Regions from separate parts of the Bacillus coreaensis genome, predicted to be linked through region 3. Evidence: riboswitches for the same ligand, from Rfam matches in the RefSeq annotation. Region 3 holds a riboswitch; each other region holds the start of a gene.
The links. A riboswitch is a leader RNA that binds a small molecule or an ion and turns the genes downstream of it on or off. The one in region 3 is predicted to bind cobalamin.

Region 1: it holds a riboswitch for cobalamin, as region 3 does, so the genes downstream of both, cbiB (adenosylcobinamide-phosphate synthase CbiB) here and ACQ5H4_RS06735 ((2Fe-2S) ferredoxin domain-containing protein) in region 3, are expected to answer to the same signal.
Region 2: it holds a riboswitch for cobalamin, as region 3 does, so the genes downstream of both, ACQ5H4_RS19895 (ABC transporter substrate-binding protein) here and ACQ5H4_RS06735 ((2Fe-2S) ferredoxin domain-containing protein) in region 3, are expected to answer to the same signal.
Region 4: it holds a riboswitch for cobalamin, as region 3 does, so the genes downstream of both, ACQ5H4_RS11115 (cob(I)yrinic acid a,c-diamide adenosyltransferase) here and ACQ5H4_RS06735 ((2Fe-2S) ferredoxin domain-containing protein) in region 3, are expected to answer to the same signal.

What each region holds. Positions count from the first base shown of each region.
Region 1 is NZ_JBOCCY010000006.1:30,455-33,550, forward strand. It holds gene ilvD (dihydroxy-acid dehydratase) at 1-562, opposite strand, end outside; cobalamin riboswitch at 837-1,023, shown strand; gene cbiB (adenosylcobinamide-phosphate synthase CbiB) at 1,226-2,191, shown strand; gene cobD (threonine-phosphate decarboxylase CobD) at 2,166-3,096, shown strand, end outside.
Region 2 is NZ_JBOCCY010000018.1:48,710-51,805, reverse strand. It holds gene ACQ5H4_RS19900 (FecCD family ABC transporter permease) at 1-239, opposite strand, end outside; gene ACQ5H4_RS19895 (ABC transporter substrate-binding protein) at 202-1,173, opposite strand; cobalamin riboswitch at 1,318-1,505, opposite strand; gene ACQ5H4_RS19890 (glycerol-3-phosphate acyltransferase) at 1,752-2,309, shown strand; gene ACQ5H4_RS19885 (aminotransferase class V-fold PLP-dependent enzyme) at 2,521-3,096, shown strand, end outside.
Region 3 is NZ_JBOCCY010000003.1:140,517-143,612, reverse strand. It holds gene cobJ (precorrin-3B C(17)-methyltransferase) at 1-26, opposite strand, end outside; gene ACQ5H4_RS06740 (HoxN/HupN/NixA family nickel/cobalt transporter) at 27-740, opposite strand; gene ACQ5H4_RS06735 ((2Fe-2S) ferredoxin domain-containing protein) at 744-1,127, opposite strand; cobalamin riboswitch at 1,240-1,426, opposite strand; cobalamin riboswitch at 1,566-1,758, opposite strand; gene ACQ5H4_RS06730 (multidrug effflux MFS transporter) at 1,922-3,096, opposite strand, start outside.
Region 4 is NZ_JBOCCY010000006.1:35,018-38,113, reverse strand. It holds gene ACQ5H4_RS11120 (energy-coupling factor ABC transporter permease) at 1-558, opposite strand, end outside; gene ACQ5H4_RS11115 (cob(I)yrinic acid a,c-diamide adenosyltransferase) at 575-1,111, opposite strand; cobalamin riboswitch at 1,250-1,433, opposite strand; gene ACQ5H4_RS11110 (histidine phosphatase family protein) at 1,553-2,170, opposite strand; gene ACQ5H4_RS11105 (ATP-binding protein) at 2,192-2,902, opposite strand; gene ACQ5H4_RS11100 (ECF transporter S component) at 2,899-3,096, opposite strand, start outside.

The DNA of each region.
Region 1 (3,096 bases), on a different contig from region 3:
CGAACTGTTCTAATTCTAATAGTCCCTTGTCATCAAGTTTTCCAGCTTGGTATGCACCAACACCTTCAAATACAGAAGAAAGTGAGATCTTTTTACCATCGCTAGTTACTCCCGCCTTCATTGGTCCACCACTTACGAAAACAGTAGGGATATTTAAGCGAAGTGATGCCATCAACATACCTGGTGTGATTTTGTCACAGTTTGGAATACAAACCATTCCGTCAAACCAGTGTGCTGCCACAACTGTTTCCACTGAATCCGCAATAATCTCACGGCTTGGAAGTGAGTAGCGCATGCCGATATGACCCATCGCAATTCCATCATCCACACCAATTGTGTTCATTTCGAATGGAACTCCACCCGCTTCTCGAATGGCATCTTTTACAATTTTTCCAAACTCTTGTAAGTGCACATGTCCTGGTACAATATCAATGTATGAATTGACTACCGCGATAAACGGCTTACCAAAATCCTCTTCTTTTACCCCAGCCGCACGCAATAGGCTTCGGTGTGGTGCACGATCAAATCCCTTTTTTATCATATTACTTCTTAATTCTGCCATTCTAAATTCCTCCCAATCTATCAAAAACACAATGATGTTAATGTTTTAAATTATTAAAAAATTTTAACAAATAGAAGGAGAATTGTAAAGAAAGATGACAAAACAATCATTTGGTAGATTTTATAAGTTACCCTCTTTCGTACTATTTTGGTGCTTTTTAATATTCTTATAGTGATAGTAGGAAGGCGTTTCCAATTTGTCACAATGAAAAAATTATTGTCAGTGATTGCCTTGTCATTCCCTTTTTACAAGATTAGTATTAAGATAAGAAAAGTATATATGAGCAAGAATAGGCGTACTTCTTTTTTAGAAGTCTAGGGAAGTTGGTGAAAGTCCAACGCGGTCCCGCCACTGTATATGGGAGCATACTGTAAAAACCACTGTGCAATAAAGAAATGCATGGGAAGGTACAGAAAGCAATGACCATGAGCCAGGAAACCTGACTATCTCTTGACACCGTGTACCTACGAGGATAGGTGGTGTGGTCGGTTTCTTACATAACGAAGAAACTTATTCCAACATCTCCATTTCTATGTGGAGATGTTTTTTTTATGCAAAAGTGGGCCAGTTTCATCCTCCGCAAGCTGGTGTTGCTACGCAACTAAGGCTTTCTTCGGGTGGAAACTGTCCAACTTGTTAAATATTTATGAAGGAGGGTTTATCATGTTTCTTCAACATTTATTCGCAATGACGATTGCTTATTTTATTGATTTACTTCTCGGTGATCCCATCGATTGGCCACATCCGGTGAAGTGGATCGGAACACTGATTTATAAGCTCGAGAAAAAGTGGAATAAAGGGACGCGGAAAAAATGGAACGGACTCGCTATGGTAGTTACGCTTCTCTTGCTCGTCGTGGGGATTACGATCCTAATTACGATGTTAGCTTATCAAGTTCATTTCATGGTCGGAATTATGGTTGAAGCGGTGATTATTTGGACGACGATTGCACAAAAAAGCTTAAAGGAAGCAGCGATGACGGTGTATGGTCCGTTAAAAAAGGGAGATCTAGTGGAAGCTCGTCACAAGCTATCGTATATCGTTGGTCGTGACACGGATCAACTTGATGAACAGGGTGTGGTTCGCGCGACAATTGAAACGGTCGCAGAAAACACAAGTGATGGAGTAACAGCTCCCTTGTTTTGGGCGTTACTCGGTGGTGCCCCGCTCGCGATGCTGTACCGTGCGGTCAATACTTGCGATTCGATGGTAGGTTATAGAAATGATCAATACATGGAGTTTGGCTGGGCGTCAGCGAAGCTTGATGATTGGTTAAATTTGATTCCAAGTCGCCTAACCTCCATTTGTATGCTCTTTAGCAATAAGCCTGTCCGATCCTCGGTAAAAGAGTCAGCAAAAATCATTCTTCGTGATGCCAAAAAACATCCGAGCCCAAACAGTGGATGGGGAGAAGCAGCTGTGGCTGCAATACTTGGGATTCAGCTCGGAGGAATCAATTATTACAAGGGCATTCGCTCCGATCGAGCCAAAATGGGAGAACCTTATTTTCCTGTTACTGGAGAGCATATTTTACAAACCAATGGTATTTTAACTCGAACAGTACTCACATTTTTACTTTTATTATGGATTGGAGGGATGATCGTTGAAGTGGCCTATGCACGGATCTAATCCACAATTTTTATATAAAGCACTTCATCTTGACATGCCTGAATCAGTGATTGATTTTAGTGCCAATATTAACCCGCTCGGTCCACCAGCCATAGTAAAAGACAGGTGGAATGAGCTGTACTCGCTTGTATCTGGTTATCCCGATCCGACGGCAGAAAGGCTCACAGGTTTGCTTGCAAAGAAAGAAAGCGTAAGAAAAGAGCAAATCTTAGTGGGGAACGGAGGGGCGGAGCTTATTTCTTTGGTCGGACGACTGCTCTCTGGTAAAAAAGCGCTTATCGTCCAACCAGCCTTTTCTGAATACGAAGAAGCATGCCGAGTGAATCAATGTGAAGTACGCTATCACTTGATGGATGTAGACAGCTGGGAATTACGTTTAGATGAATTACTAGTGAACTTACGTGAAGTAGACGCTGTATTTCTGTGCAATCCAAACAATCCAACGGGAATGTTTTTTCCGAAACTAACGATTGAGCTTCTTGCCCATGAATGTTCCAAATTCGGAACCTTGCTCATCGTTGACGAGGCCTTTTATGACTTTATAGAAGGGTACGAATCAACCGTTTCCTGTCTCCAACATGGCGGAAATATGATCATTCTTCGTTCGATGACAAAAATGTTCAGCATTCCAGGAATCCGCCTGGGATACTTAATAGCCGATGAAGCCCTGCTAGCAAAAATTAGGAAAATCAAACCACATTGGAGTGTAAATGCGGTAGCTATGAAGGTGGGGGAATGGTGTTTGTCAGAAAGTGACTATGTAGAACAAACCATTCATTTGATAAAACAGGAGCGGGAGAAGCTACAGTGTTTTTATCGTGAACAGGAGTTTTCTTATTCCCCATCAACTGTAAACTTTTATTTGCTAAAAGATACGAAAGTAACTGATCAATTTCCATTTTTTT
Region 2 (3,096 bases), on a different contig from region 3:
AAGATGACTCTTGGCAGGCGAATATTCGAAACAATGTTGACATGCATTTGGTCAATTCCATCTAGTGAAACAAACGGAAAAAGTTGTGCAAGTAATATTTGAATCGTACTTAAAACTGGAACTTTCACGGTTCCTAGTGAGATGCCTAGTACTATAGCCAGTAGGAGAAACGAGGCTCCCATTAAGTAGGCTGCTATTCGATTAGTTATTAAATACTTCCGGATATACGGCTTTTGCAAGTTCCTCTACCCCTTCAACGACCCTTGGACCTGGTCTGTTAACAAGATCTGGATTAACATCAACCACCTGCTTATTTTTGATCGCACTCACATCCGCCCAACCTTCTCTTGCCATGAGCTGACCTACAGGGTCTTCAATGTAATTATAAGTAGCAATAATGACATCAGGATTACGTTCAAGGATAGATTCTTGGTCAATGCTTGGCCAGCCCTCAAGATCTCCCGTCGCATTTTCTGCATTTATGGTTTGTAGCATGACATCCATGAATGTGTTTTTACCAACTGAATAGATATCTGGAGCTGGAGATATCTCAATATATACCTTTTTCTTTTCTGTCACTGTTGCTGCCTTTTCCTTAATTTCTTCAATCTTGGCTTTCATGTCAGCAGTTAACGCTTCTGCTTCTTCTGTTGTTCCTGTCAGTTGACCGATGATACCAATTGTATCGTAGACATCTTCAAAATTAACGGCATCATTTACGATGAAAACCGTGATACCTGCATCCCTCATTTGCTGAAAACCAGCTTCAGAAGAGGCTGCTGAAGATTCGTGTGCTAACACTAAATCTGGATTAAGTGCAATAACTTTTTCAATATCTACATTGAAATCGCCTACTTTTTCGACTTCTGCTGTTTCTTCTGGGTACGTATCATTTGTTGTAAGCCCGACAACTTTATCTCCTAGGCCCAATTCGTAAATAATTTCTGTGTTACTAGGTATTAGAGAAATGATTGATGTTGGTTCTTCCTCTATTACTACTTCATTGTCTAACGCATCTTTGATTGTAACTGGAAAGGCTGCTTTTTCCGTTTGTTCCGTTTGACCTTCTGTGTTTTGGTTTTCTTCTGTGTTTTCAGTTGTGCTCCCACAACCAGCAAGAATTCCTAGTGATAGTACGAGTAATGCAAATAGTGCGTAAAATTTTTGACGCATGTTCTTTCCCCCTGTGATATGTACAAAATAAAAAGCATCTTCCTACAGAGGCAGGAAGATGCTGGTATGATAGACGTTATACATTAAATGGAAGCCCATAAAATAGGTAGAGGTCTGCCACACCACTCCTATCCTCGTAGGAAATTCGGTGCATAGCAATAGGCGAGTCTCCTGGCTTATGGTCATTGCTTGCTGCAACCTTCCCATACGTTCACGTACAGTGGTATTACTTGCAGCTTGCTCCCATTTACAGTGGCGGGACCGCGTTGGAATTTCACCAACTTCCTTTTTAAGTCTTCAGTTATGAAGACACCTACTACTAGTCGAATTATGAAATTTTCTGCTACGTCTGATTATACACCAACAAAACCCCAAAAACGCAACCCCTTTTTAACAAAAAGGTGTCAGACACCCTTCGTGGACAAAATGGCCAAAATGTCCACGGAGGGTGTCTGTCACCGCTCGTGGACACTTAGGGTTGTTTTGTCCGTCTGGGGTGGACAGTAACTTCTTATTGTGAAGAGGTTTTGCTTAGCATAATATGGAATATATACAACAGAGCGCGGAGGTCATGTTCTATGGTAGTAGTGGTTTATTTCTTCGTTTCCTACTTTATTGGATGCATCATGTTTGGATACATTATTGGAAGACTGTTTGGAAAGATTGATATTCGGGAGGTAGGTAGTGGAAACGTAGGTGCTCGTAATATCGGGAGAAGTTTAAATAAGACGGCCTTTGTCGCTACCTTTTTAGGAGACGCGTCTAAAGGAGCGGCAGTTATCCTTCTTGGCAGAATGCTAGGCTTTTCAGAGGAGATTCAATTAGTTGGATTCCTATTGGTGCTTATAGGACATATTTGGCCCATCACCCTTTCCTTTAAGGGAGGAAAAGGGATCTCTAGTTTTCTCGGAGGAATCATTGCTTTTGAACCGACCGTAACCATTGTCATTCTCGTAAGCTTCGGCCTCACATATCCCTTGTTCCGCAGTTTTACTATATCTGGTCTACTAAGCCTATGCATCCTTCCGATCTATTTCTTTATTGAAACTTATACATACACATCCGTCGGAATAATCGTACTCACAATAATCACGATTCTTTTTGCTCATCGAACAAATATAAAGGCTCTTTTCTAAAACATTGTTGCTATATACACACTTTTTCAGAATTAAACTATATGTTTCAGCAGCCAATCAGGATTTTATCCTCCTTAGAAAAGATCTACTCTCCAAATAGACCAATAAACTCAGCGTTATGCGGGGAAAAATCCGGCTTCTGGGATTTTTCCAAAACAACAAACTTTACGAAAACAGCCAATATAAAAGAAAGAGTATAGGGGGAAACCAAATGGGCTTGCTTTTTAAGATTGCAAGAAGCGAAGAAGAAATGGAGCAAATTCACAAACTAAATTATCGTACCTTTGTCGAAGAGATCCCACAACATCCAAAGTCTGATACAGAGAGAAGAGTTGACCCTTTTCACGCTGAAAATACGTACCTTATTTGCTTAAAGAATAAACAACTCATTGGAATGATTGCGGTTCGAGACAAGCGGCCTTTTTCCATTGATAAAAAGATTGGTCCTGTAGAAGATCATCTTCCTTTTCAAGCACATCTATTGTGCGAAATTCGCCTCCTCGCGGTTGATGCAAAGAATCGTAACGGTAGAGTGTTTCTAGGACTTTCGCAATTATTAGCCAACTACTGTATTAAACAAGGATACGACGCAGCTGTTATTTCAGGAACCACCAGACAAACAAAGCTGTATACACAACTTGGTTTTACTGTATTTCACGATCCAGTCGGAACAGAAGATGCACAATTCCATCCTATGTATATCACTAGAGACACCTTTGAAAAACAAGTCTCTTCACGCATCGGGATATCTTCGAGCCGGTTTATACCCGGACCCACTATGGTAGCA
Region 3 (3,096 bases):
CCAATGACTAATAGCTTTCCTTTCAATTACGCTCCTCCTTTCACTAATTCCACCATCATAAAAATTCCGAGTACTAAGCTATAGGCTCCTGTTACCGAACCTAATAGTATAAACAACTTGTCTTTCACTCTAGCTTTCATAAATCCCCATGAAAGACAAAACGTAATTCCGATTGTAGCGATGAGTAGACCAATAACAAATAGAGTCAGTTGAATAAGGGCAACGGTTATATTATCAAGCCCCATTGCATTAGAAATTATCGCGATCTGAGTCGGACTTTCCACACCAATGCCGTGAAGAATGCCAATAATAAACGCACCAATGCCACCTAGTTTCGTAGGTGAAAGTTGATTGGTTTTTGTTCCCGATTTCACCTTAGTAGCGATGTTATGGAAAAACTCAACAACAATTCTGAGTCGACTTTTATACTCGTATTCTTTCTTTTGTTTAAAAATGGACCAAATAATAAACATTCCAAGCAAAATAAGGGTGAAGCTAACGAGCATTTCTAGTACTTGCTTCGTTGCATCTGGAAGTTGTAAACCAATATAAATAAATAACACTCCAATAACCATCACAATCATGCCGTGTCCAATGGCATACATCACACCAAGAGTAAGCTGTTTCTTCTTTCGCTGCTCACTTCCAACCATATCGGCAATCGCTGCTACATGATCTCCGTCGATTCCATGCCTCATGCCAATAAACACAGCAAGCAGAGCAAACATGATCAATTCCATAAGTCATACCTCTTCTTTCACTTTTTTCGAAATTCCCTCAATACTATCTGAGTTTTCAGGTGCTACGAAGCCTTCCTGGTCGTATGTATAAATAACAGATTCTTCTAGTATCTTTCCTTGAGCGAGATGACTCCGTACGATTTCTCGTCCCGTGTCCTCTGTAAGTGCCTTATACCAGATGCCTTCTGGATAAACGATGGTGACACAAGCATCCTTGCATCTTCCATTGCATCTCGTTCTTGTTGTATGAATCTTGTCGTCCAACTCCAACTGCTTAATTTCATCACGAATCGCTTGCGTTACTTCTTCTCCCCCTTTTCTCATGCAACTACTTCCATTGCAAATCAAGATGTGATGCTTTGTCCCCTTTAAATTCCATGTTGTCATGTTTTCCATTTCCTTACATTTTTTGTAATAAAAAAGCACCCCTACAAATAGAGGTGCATAAGAACATACGGAATGTAGATCTTTCTACACATCTACCTATAGTCCCGTAGGTATGTGACACACTTTATAGGCAGGTCTCCTGGCTCTGGTTCCTTGCTTTTGTTACGTCTTCCCGATTTTACTCAGTGACCATTTGTAACAAAGCTCCCCAATACAGTGGCGGGTACCGCGACGGCTTTTCACCGTGCTTCCCTTTTAAGCAAAAGTTTTTCTTTTGCACCTATCAAGTAAACTATGAAGTTATCAACCCAATGAATGATTTCCATAAAAAAATCCGCTCAAAGGGAATGAGCGGATGAAACGAAAGCACGAAAAGACAAATAGAATAACAGAGTCTATTCTCACCATCGAAACACCTTCTCTATTCCCGGAGAAACTGAAACGTTTAAAAGTAAGACAGGTTTCCTGACTTGTGCTTCTTCCTACTTTAAGACCTTCCCATATCCATACGAATCACGTATGCACACAGTGGATTTCTTATTTTGTCCACACATACAGTTGCGGGTACAGCTCTGGATTTTCACCAGATTCCCTATTAAGCCATCTTGGCATCTTAACTTTCTGGAAAACTATTCAATTAAGCTAGATTCTATATTAGATGAAACGTTCTTATTTTTCAACTACTAATATCACAAACATGACAGATTTACTAGTCTAACCAATTTTACATGAATGACCACCATTAGATGTTTAAAAAAGAAAAGACACTACCCTATTTGGATAGCGTCTATATATTATACTGAGATTTTACTAGGTTCTTCGATAGATGGTTTAACAACGGAAGCCTTTCGTACCAAAAGAAAATATGATAGAAAAGCTAAAAAGCTAGCACCAAAGATAATGGAGCCCATCGGTATGGCAGAATTCTCACCTGCAATCCCTACAAGTGGTGAAGAGATAGAGCCTAGGATAAATGGTAATAATCCTAATAAGGCCGATGCACTACCAGCAATATGGCCTTGTGACTCCATAGCAAGAGAAAACGATGTGGTTCCAATAATCCCGATCGATGCAACGAGGAAGAAGATAGGAATAACAACCATAATTAATGGAGCCTTTAGTAATAACGACACAAGAAGAATGGCACCTGATACATTTGAAATGGTCAGACCTATGACTAAAAATGTCTTTTCCGATACCACGTCTACGAACTTCCCTACTGCCTGGCTTCCAAGAATCAAGCCAATTCCGTTCAATCCGAATAATAAACTAAATACTTGAGGTGAAACACCATAAATATTTTGATAAACAAACGGTGTACCAGATACATAAGCAAAGATCCCAGCAACAATAAATCCTTGTGTGAAGGCATATCCCGTAAACTGACGATCTTTTAATAAAGTTCCAAAGTTTCTAAATGTTTGCCCAATATTACTTGGTACACGCTTCTCCGCTGGTAGTGATTCTTCCAGCTTGGAAATGACCGTGAAAAATAAAACTAGACCGACAACACTTAAAACGACAAACACTCCCGTCCAATTTGTAAAGGCTAGAATTGCGCCACCTGCAACAGGAGCGATAATAGGACCTAGATTACTTACTAATGTTAATAACGCAAAAAACTTCGTTAATTCTCTACCGTTAAACTTATCCCGAACGACGGCTCTAGAAATAACGATACCACCTGCTGCTGAAAATCCTTGCAAGAAACGTGCAGCAATAAAGAAATAAATATTTGGGGCAAATGCACAAATAGCAGAGGCAATTAAATACATAATAAGGAATATTAATAATGGTTTTTTCCGTCCCTGCACATCACTCATTGGGCCGATAATTAATTGCCCTAATCCTAAACCTAACAAACAAGAAGTTAAACTAATTTGTACGAAAGATGCCGTTGTACCTAACTCTTCTACAATAGTCGGAAAAGAAGGCAAATACATATCGATGGTAAACGGACCTAAGATTG
Region 4 (3,096 bases), on a different contig from region 3:
CTGAAGAGAAGTCATGGCATATGTAGCTAAATTACCAAACGCTGCTGCAAAGAAAATGACAAACTTCAAATTCACCCTGAATCTTTTCAACAGACAATAGACACCGTACGTTACGAAAGGACCCACCACTGCCATGGAAAAGGCATTCGCACCAAGCGTACTAATGCCACCGTGTGCAAGTAACAATGCTTGAAATAACATAACAATAAAGCCAACTACACTCATAATGACCGGACCAAAAAGGAGAGTTCCTAGACCAATTCCCGTTGCATGCGAGCTACTTCCCGTTACCGATGGAAGCTTAAGTGCGGAAAGAACAAAGGCAAAGGCAGAACTTAAACCGAGCATCGTTTTTATCTCTGGTTGAACCGCCACTTTCTTTCGGGCTGTATGAATACCTGCTGCTAAAAAAGGGAGCAAAAGCATCCACCAAATTATTGCCCACTTCATTGGTAAAAACCCTTCCATAATATGCATGGCGTACACATCTGATATGGATCCAATCCAGAAATAAAGTACACCTGCACCTATAAGCACCAATTTCTTGAGACTCCTCATCCAATGAACCTTCCTTCTAATAATCTAGACCGACTATGGCTGGAACTTCTTGATCATAGTAATGCTTGATTTCTTTCATTTCTGTTACTAAATCTGCTGAAAGAAGAATATCCTTTTTGGCTCCCCTCCCAGTCAATACGACATGGAGTCCCTCTCTTCTTGACTGAAGCGCTTCCAATACCTCTTTTGTTGTGACGATATCCTCAATCGGAAACCGAGAAACGGCTAACGCGTTATTTATCTCATCAAGAATAAGTACATCCACATCATTGCTTTTTAAAAGGTCCTTCGCTAGTAACCAAGCTTGTTTTAAAGCCGTCCGATGTTCCTCGGGTGTTTTCGTCCATGTAAATCCCATTCCCATTGGATATATATCGATTCCTAGCTTTTGCAAGACTTTCCGTTCACCAACGGTTCGGTCGGGAGATTTAATAAATTGAATCATTTTGACCCTTTTCCCCTGACCAGCTGCTCTTACCGCGAGTCCAAGGGCAGCTGTTGTTTTCCCTTTTCCTTCTCCGGTATACACGAGTAGTTGACCTTTGTTCTCCATTCCTTTTCACCCCATTCTGTACTTTGTTACATACTGAGCAAAAGAAAAACACTCCCCATAGGAAGTGTTAACAATGTCCGTAAACATTTAGTGAGCAAAAAGGCCGTCACCTAACACCTCCCCTATCCTCGTAGGTTGGTACCATCCTAGTCTTAGGCAGGTCTCCTGGCTTGTGCTCATCACTCGCTACCCCTTCCCGTGTTTTTAACACAGTGGGTGATGTAGCTTGCTCACACTTACAGTGGCGGGACCGCATTGGCATTGAACCAATTTCCCTTTAATCTCTTCCGTTTGAAAAGAAACCTAAGTCTTTTTGTATTTGTTTTTTTGTATTTAATTGGATTATACTCCTCAGAAACGTAAGCTGAGAAGTGCTCGAAGCCGCCTTTTCGAAAGTTTCATAATAAACTCATAATTCAGATGAACAATTGTCACAATTTACTAAACAGAGGCTAGCAATAGATGTTCTACACTTCCCTCTACAAGAAGCTTTCTTTCTCCTTTCTCCAGTCTTATCAAGGTTAAGCTCGTTCCCTCAGTAATAGGAGTAGACCAAAAATCTTTTATTGTAAGCTTTTTCACAATCGATAAAAAAGCCATGATGGCAACCCCATGAGTGACAATTAGCACTCTTCCGTCCGTATAGGTTCTTTCTATCTCCTGTAAGAAGTCTTCTACTCTAGTAATTACTTCTTCAAAGGTTTCTCCACCTTCGTTGTAGTACCTGTCTGGAGCATCCCAGTAATGCCTATACTCTGATGGAAACTCACGATGGATTTCGTCCTCCGTTTTCCCCTGCCAATTTCCAAGATGAATTTCCATTAAGCGGGGATCAGTTATTATCTGTTTTTCCATTGGCCTTATAAGCTTCGCGGTGGTATAAGCCCTACCACTGGGAGAAGAGATGACCTCATGAAAGGAGGTACCAGCTAAGTAGTCTCTCAACCTTTTAGCATCCTCCAATCCTTTTTTTGTAAGGGAGGAATCCAATCTGCCCTGCATTCGCTTTTGTACATTCCAAGTGGTTTGTCCATGCCTAGCAATATATAAATCAACCATTTTGGTCACTCCCTACTCGATTTAAAAAGTTACTTCATGATAATAATGTCCTGAGAGGTCCTTCACCATATGCCCTTTCTCAGCTGGAAACGCAATAAGGCAGCATGTAGATGGACCGGATGTTTTTTCTAAATCGATTACACTATTCACTTCATTTTTTAAAAACGTCCGATTTGAAAATAGACGATTTAATTTATAAAGCACTCCCTTGGACCCAACTGGCAATAAGACAGCTTCTTCTATTTGTGAGAGCTCCTTTACTAACTGTAGTGGTGCTACTTCTGTATCCTGCTCTATTACTTCATTTCCGACGAGAGGCAGCCCAATAATAGCGACTTTCGTATTTTCTAGAAATGGAATGGCACTCATAGAAGCATCGTTTGTTCTTTTTCCTAATACCGTTAAACCCACCGCGGATTGTACAAGTGAAAAGTTACTTTCTGTGCTTCCGGTGATCGGAACATCTGGTACAGAAAGCTCATGCAGTCCTCTCGTTATTCCCTTTACGAGTCCTTCCCACGCCTCATCTCCACAAAAGTTTTGAAGAATTACTGCTTCAGGAGTAGCTCCCGCACAATAGCATTCCAAGGCTGCTACACGAAAAGTATAATAACCGACGATATCATAAGGAACCTGTACCGCATCCAGATTTTTTAAACCGATTGCTCCGCTATTATCTGATGCTACTACAAGGGTTTCTCTACCCATATTTAGCAATTGGACATCTCTCATTTTTGAAATTTCCCTGCGACTGCTGGTTTCATAATACTCGCTAAACGAGGAGCGACAATCACTGCTAGGATGGTATTTATGACCGCAGCAATCAGTAATGATGGAACCATACTTACATAGAATGCTTTTGAAATTAAATAGATAAATGGCAGTGGTGCTGCAAAGGTATTTCCTAGCACGAATAAGATAGAAGC